2 regions of the Klebsiella sp. I138 genome follow, and region 1 is predicted to be linked to the other one. Evidence: predicted binding sites of a transcription regulator. Region 1 holds the regulator's gene; the other holds the start of a gene.
The links. The regulator Fur, encoded in region 1, represses iron uptake genes when iron is present. The targets are predictions, from matches to a motif close to ATAATAATGAGAACNACTATCAA.

Region 1 (5,917 bases):
GCGAATAGAATTCTCGTCGCGGTTCTGCCGCCATCTCCGCGTAAAAAACGCCGCATTTGCGGCGTTTTTTTATTTTGGCATTCGTGAATAATGTTCGTTATTTTCGCGATGCGAATTAATCTTGTTTACTGTTTGTCATATCTGCCATGTCCGCTATACCTCCCGCCAGTGCCAAAAATGACTGTAAACGCTTTCATTTGTTATTTTCTTTTTATTTAGTAATTAGTTACGCGTGAAATGTATGACATCTAAGATTGTAACAAAAAGAAATAGAATATGTGCGCTTTGTCATAATCTTAAGCTTTGATCGGAGAAAGAGATTGATAATTCGCGTCACGAAAAATAGTCTATCAATCGTGGTTACGCGGATTTTACCGCTCCACCTTTTAGCAGTCTTATTTATTTTTTCGCGGCTTGCCTTTGGCTCCGCGTTTTAAAACGTCAAAGAGGATATGCACATGCGTACGTTTAGTGGCAAACGTAGTACGCTGGCGCTGGCTATTGCCGCCGTCACCGCGATGTCGAGCTGGATCGTTGTTCCGCAGGCCAGCGCAGCAGGTTTTATTGATGATTCCACCTTAACCGGCGGCATCTATTACTGGCAGCGTGAGCGTGACCGTAAAGATGTAACCGACGGCGATAAATACAAAACCAACCTTTCTCATTCAACCTGGAACGCCAACCTGGATTTCCAGTCCGGCTATGCCGCTGATATGTTTGGTATTGACGTTGCTGCCTTTACCGCGATTGAAATGGCGGAAAGCAGCGAAAGCGGCCACCCGAACGAAATTGCCTTCTCCTCAAAAAATAAAGCCTACGACGAAGATTACTCTGGCGATAAGAGCGGGATCAGCCTGTATAAGGCTGCGGCGAAATTTAAATACGGCCCGGTATGGGCGCGTGCCGGTTATATCCAGCCAACCGGGCAAACGCTGCTGGCTCCGCACTGGAGCTTTATGCCGGGTACCTATCAAGGTGCTGAAGCCGGGGCCAACTTTGATTACGGCGATTCTGGCGCGCTGAGTTTCTCCTATATGTGGACGAACGAATACAAAGCGCCATGGCACATTGAGATGGATGATTTCTACCAGAACGACAAGAAAACCAAAGTCGATTATCTGCACTCCCTGGGCGCCAAATACGATTTTAAAAATGACCTCGTGCTGGAAGCGGCGTTTGGTCAGGCTGAAGGCTATATCGACCAGTATTTTGCCAAAGCCAGTTACAAATTTGATATCGCCGGTACGCCGTTAAACACCAGCTACCAGTTCTACGGTACGCGTGACAAAGTCAGCAATGGCGGCACGAACGATATCTATGATGGCACCGCCTGGCTGCAGGCGTTGACCTTCGGTTACAAGGTTGCTGATGTCCTCGATCTGCGTCTGGAAGGCACCTGGGTGAAAGCTGAAGGCCAGCAGGGCTACTTCCTGCAGCGCATGACGCCAACCTATGCATCTTCTAACGGTCGTCTTGATGTGTGGTGGGATAACCGCTCCGACTTCAACGCCAACGGCGAAAAAGCGGTATTCTTCGGCGCGATGTATGACATGAAAAACTGGAATATGCCGGGCTGGGCGTTTGGCGCGTCATACGTTTACGCGTGGGATGCTAAGCCGGGCAAAATGTCCTCACCTGACGCTTACTACAATCCGGATAAACGCCTGGAAGAGTCCGCCTATAGCCTGGATGCCATGTATACCGTACAGGATGGCCGGGCAAAAGGAACGCTGTTCAAATTGCACTTTACGCAATACGACAACCACTCCGATATCCCGAGCTGGAGCGGTGGTTACGGCAACATCTTCCAGGACGAGCGTGACGTGAAATTCATGGTTATTGCCCCGTTCACTATTTTCTGATGCCGCTGCGGCAGGCGTAAACCTGCCGCAAACCTGAGAGGTCGATTATGAAGAAGCTACTGCTTATCGCGGTTATGGCATCGGGCCTGGTAGCCTGTACGCAGTCTCCCGCACCGAAAGAAGATACAAAATTAAAAGATGCCTACAGCGCCTGCATTAATACGGCGGAAGGGAACCCGGACAAGGTTCAGGCCTGCCAGAGCGTTTTGGATGTGCTGAAAGAAGATAAACAGCATCAGACGTTTGCGAATCAGGAAAGCGTGCGGGTGCTGGATTACCAGCAGTGTATTCTGGCCACCCGTACCGGTAATGACCAGGCGGTGAAAGCGCGCTGCGATCAGATCTGGAAAGAGATCCGCAGCAACAATACCAAATCCTGATTTTTCACGCCGTAACGACATAAAAAAAGCCAACCGTCAGGTTGGCTTTTTGCTATTCGCGCTGCGGGGAATTACTTTACCACCGCATCGTGTGCATGTTCATCTTCGCGGCAGTCACCTTCAGCACAGTGACCGTACAGGTACAGGCTGTGGTTGGTCAGACGGATGCCGTGGCGGTTAGCGATTTCGCGTTGACGCGCTTCGATAGAATCATCGCTAAACTCGATCACTTTGCCACAATCGAGGCAAATAAGATGATCGTGATGATGCTGCTGGGTCAGTTCGAAAACAGATTTACCGCCTTCGAAGTTATGGCGGGTAACAATGCCGGCATCATCAAACTGGTTCAGCACGCGGTAAACGGTAGCGAGACCAATTTCTTCACCCATGTCGATCAGGCGTTTGTATAAGTCTTCCGCACTGACGTGATGGTTATCCGGTTCCTGCAGGACTTCCAGGATTTTTAATCGTGGAAGTGTGACTTTCAGGCCAGCCTTCTTTAATGCGGTATTGTTGTCAGTCATGCGGAATCTGTCCTGTTGCTAAACGATCTACTTCCATCAGCGGAAGTAATACAGAGAATCACCCGATGTAATGCGTCTCATTATAGAACTGCCATGATGAAATGAAAACTGCAAGCATCGAGCCTTGTATGCTGTCAAAAACGAGGTCCCAGCTACAAACTGCGTCACCTGACCTCGTTAAATCAGAGGACATTGTACAGATATGTGATTAAAAGTTAAAAACTTGTAGCTATTAGTTTGATTGCTTTTATCTATTAATGCGGCGAAACTTTATGGTAACGCCGCTCAATCATTACGCGTTTTTGATTTCTTCGAGATGCAGCTCATCAGAGACCAGCTTAACCCACTTGCTCACGCGTTCGTTGGTCAGTTCCGGCTGACGGTCTTCATCGATAGCCAGACCGACGAAGTGATCGTCGTCCGCCAGGCCTTTTGACGCTTCGAAATGATAGCCCGCAGTCGGCCAGTGGCCAACGATAGTCGCGCCGCGTGGTTCAATGATGTCACGGATAGTCCCCAGCGCATCACAGAAGTATTCCGCGTAGTCTTCCTGATCGCCGCAGCCAAACAGCGCAACCAGTTTACCGTTGAAATCGACCTCTTCCAGCGTCGGGAAGAAGTCATCCCAGTCGCACTGGGCTTCACCGTAGTACCAGGTCGGGATGCCGAGCAGCAGAATGTCGTAGGCTTCCAGATCTTCTTTGCTGCTCTTGGCAATGTCGTGAACATCAGCAACATCTTTACCAAGCTGCTTCTGAATCATTTTTGCAATATTCTCGGTGTTGCCAGTGTCGCTGCCAAAAAAGATGCCGATGATTGCCATGAGTAAAATAACCTCTTGAAACTTAATGATGTGGTAGTGGCGTAATGCCCGCAGATAACGGCAATCATAGCAGAACAGGGGAGGACGCGGAAACAGCAATCACGCCCGACTGCACACTCTGCTACATGAAAGTGTTTTTTTGAGGATTTTCAGGCTTTACCCAGGCTGTGTAGGGTTGCCAGCTGGTTCATCAGCATCTCTTCGATCAAATCACTGCGGTTCATATTGCGAGCTTCCGCCAGCTCATTGAGTGCATCAACTGCCTCCGCGTTGAGTTTTAACTCCACACGCTTCAGGCCGCGAACTTTATCGCGTTTGAGCTGATTGCGCTTATTTATGCGCAGCTGTTCATCGCGCGAAAGCGGATTGGTCTTTGGTCTACCCGGGCGACGCTCGGTTGCGAACAAATCTAATGTCGTACGGTCCGTTTGTTCTTTTGCCATGATTCAGAGTGACTTCGGGGAAACAAGTTGCCGGGCTATAGCCGACACAGATAGCGCGCCATAATACATCAGGCGAACCGCTGCGCCAACGACCGCGGGCATTCTGCTGCGCGGTCGGGCAGTTTTTAGCCAGTTACGCCTGCAAATCGGTCAGATAGCGGCGAATGGCGCGCAGGACGGCTTCGGGTTTCTCCGCATGCACCCAGTGTCCGGCTCCGGCAATCACGTGCGCCCGCGCCTGCGGGAACTGAGCGAGCAGGGTGTCGCGATACGCATCGGTGACGTATGGGGAGTTGCCTCCCGGAATGAACAGCGTCGGATGTGGCCACGCGGGAATGGTTTGCCAGCCAACAATATGGGGATACTGATCCCACAGCACCGAGACGTTAAAGCGCCACTGGCCGTCAACAAAGGATTTCAGCAGGAACTGAATCACGCCTTCTTCCTGCAGATGTTCTCGCATCACTGCGGCCGCCTGCTGACGGGACGTAGCACCGGCGTCGGTGACGGCATTAATGGCGCTGAAAATTTCATCATGACGGCGCACGTGGTAATCCACCGGGGCAATATCAATGGCTACCAGGCCATCGATGCGTTCTGGGGCCAGTGCACTGAGTGCCATGACCGCTTTACCGCCCATTGAATGGCCGATAAAAGTGGCTTTCTCTATTTGCCGATCGTCTAGCGTATCGAGCAGATCCTGCGCCATCGCCGCGTAGGACATCTCCGGTGAACGAGGGGAAAGACCGTGGTTGCGCATATCAACCTGCAAAATATCGTAGTCGTTCACCAGGTCACGAGCGAGGATGCCCAGGTTGTCGAGACTGCCAAACAGACCATGGACCAGAACGACAGGGGATTTATTGTGCGGATTTTGTGCAGATTGCGTGCGGCTATTTAATTTCATGGCAAAGTTCTTTTTTTCGCTTCGTCGGGTTAGGGTATTATGTTGGACATTCTGCCATCCGGCTGCAAGACCCAGAGCTATCTGAGTTTTACCGCCATCCTGGTTTGACGCTATCCGCGGTCAGGATTTGTCCTTATAATCCTGACAACTTGTATTCAGAATAAGATATCGCACTGGATTAAGATGAAAACAATTGAAGTTGATGATGATCTCTATCGCTATATTGCCAGCCACACCCAGCATATTGGCGAGAGTGCATCCGACATTTTACGGCGCATGCTGAAATTTTCCGCCGTTTCCCAGACTGCCACTCCGGTCGTAAAAGCCGCGCCGGCTCCGGTAGCGACGCCTGCCGTCGAAGCAAAACCCGTGAATCCGGCGAAAGATAAAGTCCGCGCCATGCGCGAGCTGCTGTTATCTGATGAATACGCCGAGCAAAAACGCGCGGTAAACCGCTTTATGCTGGTCCTGACCACGCTCTACTCCCTGGATAACAAAGCGTTTGCTGAGGCCACCGAGTCTCTGCACGGGCGTACCCGCGTCTACTTTGCTGAAGATTCGCGGATCCTGCTGAAAAGCGGTAACCAGACCAAACCAAAACAGGTTCCTGGTACGCCGTGGTGGGTCATCACCAATACCAATACCGGCCGTAAGTGCAGCATGATTGAACACATCATGCAGTCGATGCAGTTCCCAGCGGAATTAATTGAGAAGGTCTGCGGCACGATCTAGTTTTATTCACCTTGCATCAGAAGGATCAGGCAATGGCAATCGATAAGCGTGCGGGGCAGCCTGCACAACAGAGTGATTTGATTAACGTCGCTCAGCTGACCGCCCAGTACTATGTACTGAAGCCGGAAGCGGGCAACGCGGAGCATGCAGTGAAGTTTGGGACCTCCGGCCATCGCGGCAGCGCAGGGCGCCATAACTTTAATGAGCAGCATATTCTGGCGATTGCTCAGGCGATTGCAGAAGACC
Region 2 (5,917 bases), 2.4 Mb from region 1:
GGGCCTGCTGACCGGCAAATATCTTCAGCAGATCCCGGAAGGATCGCGGATGTTCTACGAAGGGAAAAGAGCACGCGGCCTGACGGAAAATATGCTCAGCGAGTCAAACCTGAACAGCCTGCGATTATTGCAGGAGATGGCACATAGCCGGGGACAGAGTATGGCGCAGATGGCGCTGAGCTGGCTGCTGAAGGACCACAGGGTCACGTCGGTACTGATTGGTGCCAGCCGCCCGCAGCAGCTGGAGGAGAACGTACAGGCGCTGCAAAATCTGACGTTTAGTACAGAAGAGCTTGCGCAAATTGACCAGCACGTCGCGGATGGTCAACTCAACTTATGGCAAACCTCATCGGATAAGTAATCCCCTCGTCCGGCGGCGCCGCGCCGCCGGCCAGCTGAATCAGTGTTTAACCTTGGTCAGACGATCGAGATAGCCCATCACAAACGCCGACAGCACAAAGGTCAGATGGATAATCACATACCACATCAGTTTGTTGTCCGGCACGTTTTTCGCATCCATAAACACCCGCAGCAGATGGATAGAGGAGATCGCGACGATTGACGCCGCCACTTTATTTTTCAGGGATGTGGCATCCATTTTGCCCAGCCAACTGAGCTTTTCTTTCCCTTCATTGATATCCAGCTGGGAGACAAAATTCTCGTAGCCGGAGAACATCACCATGACCAGCAGGCCGCCCACCAGCGTCATATCGACCAGCGACAGCAGCGTCAGAATCAGGTCCGACTCCCCCACGCTAAAGATGTGCGGCAGTATGTGGAAAATCTCCTGAAAAAATTTGATCGACAGCGCAATCAGCCCAAGCGAAAGACCAAAATAAACCGGTGCCAGCAACCAGCGCGAGGCATACATAGCATTTTCCAGAAAGCGTTCCATAGGATCCTGTGAGTGAATAAAAACGACGGGCATTATATCGCAACCCGCCGCCGCGATGGCAATATCCCGCCGCATAACCGCTGAGCGACGGGCATAAAAAAGGCTGGCACAAGGCCAGCCTGAGAAGCGTCATCGGGAGGGTTAATTCGCTTTTACGGTTTCTTCACCCACCAGACCAATCTTCAGATATCCCGCCTGATGCAGGGTATCCATGACCTTCATCATCGTCTCGTAGTCCACGGTTTTATCCGCGCGGAAGAAGACGGTGGTGTCTTTCTTCCCTTCTGTCAGCGAATTCAGCGCGCCAATCATGCTCTCTTCGGTAATGGGATCGTTGCCGAGGAACATGGTTTTATCCGTTTTCACCGACAGATAAATCGGCTTTTCCGGACGCGGCTGCGGCTGGCTTGAAGACGCTGGCAGATTGACCTTCACATCTACGGTGGCCAGCGGTGCCGCCACCATAAAGATGATCAACAGCACCAGCATGACGTCAATAAACGGCGTGACGTTGATGTCATGCATTTCGCCGTTATCATCGAGGTTTTCGTTAAAATGCATTGCCATAAAGCATTAACCTACTCGTAATTTCTGCGCGGTACGGACCGGCTTCACACCGCTGGCGCTCAGGTCCAGGTCACGGCTTTGCAGCAGCAGAACCTGCGCGGCAACATCGCCGAGCGACGCTTTGTAGCTGCCAATCATGCGGGCAAAAATGTTATAGATAACCACGGCTGGAATCGCCGCGAACAGGCCGATGGCCGTCGCCAGCAGCGCTTCTGCGATGCCAGGAGCAACCACTGCCAGGTTGGTGGTCTGCGTCTGCGCAATGCCGATAAAGCTGTTCATGATGCCCCAGACGGTACCAAACAGACCGACGAACGGGGAAATCGCCCCGATGGTCGCCAGATAACCGTTGCCGCGGCCCATGTAACGACCGACGAACGCCACGCGACGCTCAAGACGGAAACCGGTACGTTCTTTAATTCCTTCGTTATCTTCGACGCCTTCAGAGAGCACCAGCTCGTTCTGTGCTTCGTTGATAAGCTGCGTGCTTAAGCTCTTCGGGTGGAAGCTGTTTGCGATGTCGCTGGCCTGATCGAGAGAGCGAGCGTCGCTGAGCAGCTGCTGTTCGCGCTTGAGACGGCGCTTACTGGAGAGGATTTCAGCACCTTTGCCGAAAAAGATAGCCCATGTGACTACCGATGCCAAAATCAGGCCAATCATCACGACCTTAACGACAATATCGGCATGATGATACATACCCCAAACGGACAGGTCCGCCTGCATCAAATTATTACCCACGCTGAATCTCCAGGACGTCAATCACAAAATCTGAGCACAATAATATCAAAAAAGCATCGAATTGATAGTGGTTCTCATTAGTATTTACACTGTGCAGCAAATCACGTTTAGATTCCTTGCGCTTACGCAGTAAAAAAGTGGCCGACCGCGGATTTCGCAAAATTTTTACCCGTATCGGCCATTCCCCGGTACAGGACCGGGCATTCATGCTAGTTTAGACGTCCAGACGTATAAAACCAGGTAAAAAAACATGGCTGATAAACATCTTGATACCGCGCTGGTTAACGCCGGGCGTAGTAAAAAATATACTCAGGGCTCGGTCAACAGCGTGATTCAACGTGCTTCATCGCTGGTTTTCGAAACCGTTGAAGCCAAAAAACAGGCCACCCGCAATCGGGCAAAAGGCGAGCTGTTTTATGGCCGTCGTGGCACATTGACCCACTTTTCGTTGCAGGAAGCTATGTGCGAGCTGGAAGGTGGCGCCGGATGCGCCCTGTTTCCCTGTGGTGCTGCGGCCGTTGCCAATACCATTCTGGCCTTCGTCGAGCAGGGCGACCATGTCCTGATGACCAATACCGCATATGAGCCCAGCCAGGATTTTTGCACCAAAATTCTCGCGAAACTCGGTGTGACAACCAGCTGGTTTGATCCCCTTATTGGCGCCGACATCGCCCGCCAGGTGCAGCCGAACACGCGCGTAGTATTCCTTGAATCGCCCGGCTCAATCACCATGGAAGTTCACGACGTTCCGGCCATTGTTGCGGCCGTGCGCCGCGTTGCGCCGCAGGCGATTATCATGATCGATAACACCTGGGCTGCGGGCGTGCTGTTTAAAGCGCTGGATTTTGGCGTCGATATTTCGATTCAGGCGGCGACGAAATACCTGATTGGCCACTCCGATGCGATGGTCGGCACCGCGGTATCTAACGCGCGCTGCTGGGATCAGCTGCGGGAGAATGCCTACCTGATGGGGCAGATGGTCGATGCGGATACCGCCTATATGACCAGCCGCGGTCTGAGAACCCTCGGCGTCCGCCTGCGCCAGCATCATGAAAGCAGCCTGCAGATTGCCGAATGGCTGGCGCAGCATCCCCAGGTCGCCCGCGTCAACCACCCGGCATTACCGGGCAGCAAAGGCCATGAGTTCTGGAAACGCGATTTTACCGGCAGCAGCGGCCTGTTCTCATTTGTCCTCAATAAACGCCTGACCGATGACGAACTTTCTGCGTATCTCGACAACTTCAGCTTGTTCAGCATGGCCTACTCCTGGGGTGGTTTTGAATCGCTGATTCTGGCCAACCAGCCGGAACAAATCGCCTCAATTCGCCCGGAAGCTGAAGTCGATTTCAGCGGCACGCTGATTCGCGTCCATATTGGCTTAGAAAATGTTGACGATCTGCTGGCGGATTTAGCGGCAGGCTTCTCCCGTATCGTGTAAAGTGACAGCGAGTGGCAATAATAGCGGACGTTCTGTGTGAGGCGGCCGCTTTTGTTGCGCCCGAGATCAAGGTGTTCGGGGCTCTTCAGGAGTACACTAATCGAAAATACGGTACCACTTAGGAAAGTCCATGGTTGTCATTCAAGAGATTGTCGCCGCCCTGTGGCAACATGATTTTGCCGCGCTGGCAAACCCCCAGGTTGTGGGCGTTGTTTATCTGGTCATGTTCACGACATTGTTTCTGGAAAACGGTCTGCTGCCCGCTTCATTTTTACCCGGGGACAGCCTGCTGCTGCTCGCCGGGGCGCTCATTGCCAAAGGCGTCATGGACTTTGTGCCGACGCTCGCCATCCTGACCGCGGCAGCCAGCCTCGGCTGCTGGTTGAGCTATCTGCAAGGGCGTTGGCTGGGTAATACCGAAACGGTTAAAGGCTGGCTCGCCCATCTGCCGCAGAAGTACCATCAGCGTGCGACCTGCATGTTCGATAAGCATGGTCTGCTGGCGCTGCTTGCCGGGCGCTTCCTCGCTTTCGTGCGAACCTTACTGCCAACGATGGCCGGTATTTCCGGGCTCTCCAACCGCCGCTTCCAGTTTTTCAACTGGCTCAGCGCGCTGCTGTGGGTCGGCGTAGTTACCGGTCTGGGCTATGCGCTCAGCATGATCCCGTTCGTGAAACGCCATGAAGATCAGGTGATGACTTGCCTGATGATTCTGCCCATCGCGCTGCTGGTTGCCGGGCTGGTGGGCACGCTGGTCGTGGTCATCAAGAAAAAATTCTGTAGCGCCTGAGAGCGTGTTCCCGGGAGTGGTGCTGCGGTGCCTTCCCGGGGGCCGGCACCGTAGCCATTCGCCCGTCACATTCCCTGAATCATTCTGATCCGCGCCGCGTCCTCCCCCGGCGTCATACCAAAATAGCGTTTAAACTCTCGACTAAACTGCGACGCGCTCTCGTAGCCCACGCGCATCGCCGCAGCGCTGGCTTTCATTCCGTCATGAATCATCAGCATCCGCGCCTTGTGTAAACGGTAGCTTTTCAGGTACTGCAGCGGCGACGTGCTGGTCACCGATTTGAAATTATGATGGAACGCGGAGACGCTCATATTCGCCTCAGCCGCCAGCTGATCCACGCTCAGATTTTCGGTGTACTGGCTTTCAATACGCTTCAGTACGCGGCTAATCAGGCTGAAGTGGGTTTGCCGGCTGACCAGCGCCAGCAGCGCGCCGCCGCATGGCCCGGTGAGCACGTGATACAGGATCTCGCGGATAATCTGCTTCCCGAGAATGCGTGCGTCCAGCGGGCGCTCCATCACATCCAGCAGTCTTTCCGCCGCACACAGGATCTCTTCCGACAGGGCCGCCGAGTTGATGCCGCTGGAAGCCATCGAAGGCTGAAACAGCTCATCCTCGCCAATATCCATCAGCAGCTCCTGCAGCTGAAGAATATCCACGTTTAACCGTAGTCCTGCCAGCGGCACCTCCGGCGTCGCAAAGGTCTCACACTCAAACGGCAGCGGTACCGTCAACAGCAGATATTCATTGGTGTCATAGCGGAATGTTCGCTCATTGATGTAGCCAATTTTATGCCCAGAAAAGAGAAAAACAATGCCTGGCTGGTACATCACCGGCGTGCGGGTACCCGGCAGCGTGCCGTACAACAGGCGAATATCTGGCAGCAGCACACTTAGATTTTCTTCTTTATCTTTCAGTGCATTAACCTTTTCCGTCAGCAGCTGACATATCTCGGCGCGGTTCATTTTCGGTGACTCTCCAGACGTTTTCTCACCACTGCATTGTGCGCATCTTTCTGCTTTTTCTCCAGCACCGAGGAGAAATGGGCAAGACAACGGCAGAAATGTGCATTGAGAGGAACAGGCGACAGGACCACAATGACCGTCATCTGGCCGAGGCATCCTCTCAGTCGGCAGTTTTCTTTTTTTGAGGGCACGAGCAATGAACAATTTCGATCTACATACCCCAACCCGCATCCTGTTTGGTAAAGGCGCCATCGACAACCTGCGCGATCAAATCCCGGCGGATGCACGTATTCTGGTGACCTACGGCGGCGGCAGCGTCAAGAAAACCGGCGTGCTCGATCAGGTCCTCAACGCCCTGAAGGGTTTCGACGTTCTGGAGTTTGGCGGTATTGAACCAAACCCTTCTTACGAAACGCTGATGAACGCGGTGAAAATCGCCCGTGAACAAAAAGTCACCTTCCTGCTCGCCGTTGGCGGCGGTTCCGTACTGGATGGCACGAAATTCATCGCCGCGGCAGCGCACT

Region 2: exbB (tol-pal system-associated acyl-CoA thioesterase) is a predicted target of Fur. The motif match lies at 2,262-2,284, and genes of this name have one in related genera.

Annotation. Positions count from the first base shown of each region.
Region 1 is NZ_CP180447.1:2,504,260-2,510,176, reverse strand. It holds gene glnS (glutamine--tRNA ligase) at 1-8, shown strand, start outside; gene chiP (chitoporin ChiP) at 459-1,862, shown strand; gene chiQ (ChiQ/YbfN family lipoprotein) at 1,910-2,242, shown strand; gene fur (ferric iron uptake transcriptional regulator) at 2,314-2,766, opposite strand; gene fldA (flavodoxin FldA) at 3,059-3,589, opposite strand; gene ybfE (LexA regulated protein) at 3,739-4,032, opposite strand; gene ybfF (esterase) at 4,166-4,939, opposite strand; gene seqA (replication initiation negative regulator SeqA) at 5,123-5,671, shown strand; gene pgm (phosphoglucomutase (alpha-D-glucose-1,6-bisphosphate-dependent)) at 5,704-5,917, shown strand, end outside.
Region 2 is NZ_CP180447.1:4,890,024-4,895,940, reverse strand. It holds gene mgrA (L-glyceraldehyde 3-phosphate reductase) at 1-361, shown strand, start outside; gene ACMYSK_RS22935 (TIGR00645 family protein) at 401-895, opposite strand; gene exbD (TonB system transport protein ExbD) at 1,037-1,462, opposite strand; gene exbB (tol-pal system-associated acyl-CoA thioesterase) at 1,469-2,200, opposite strand; gene metC (cystathionine beta-lyase) at 2,451-3,638, shown strand; gene yghB (DedA family general envelope maintenance protein YghB) at 3,769-4,428, shown strand; gene ACMYSK_RS22910 (AraC family transcriptional regulator) at 4,494-5,393, opposite strand; gene yqhD (alcohol dehydrogenase) at 5,590-5,917, shown strand, end outside.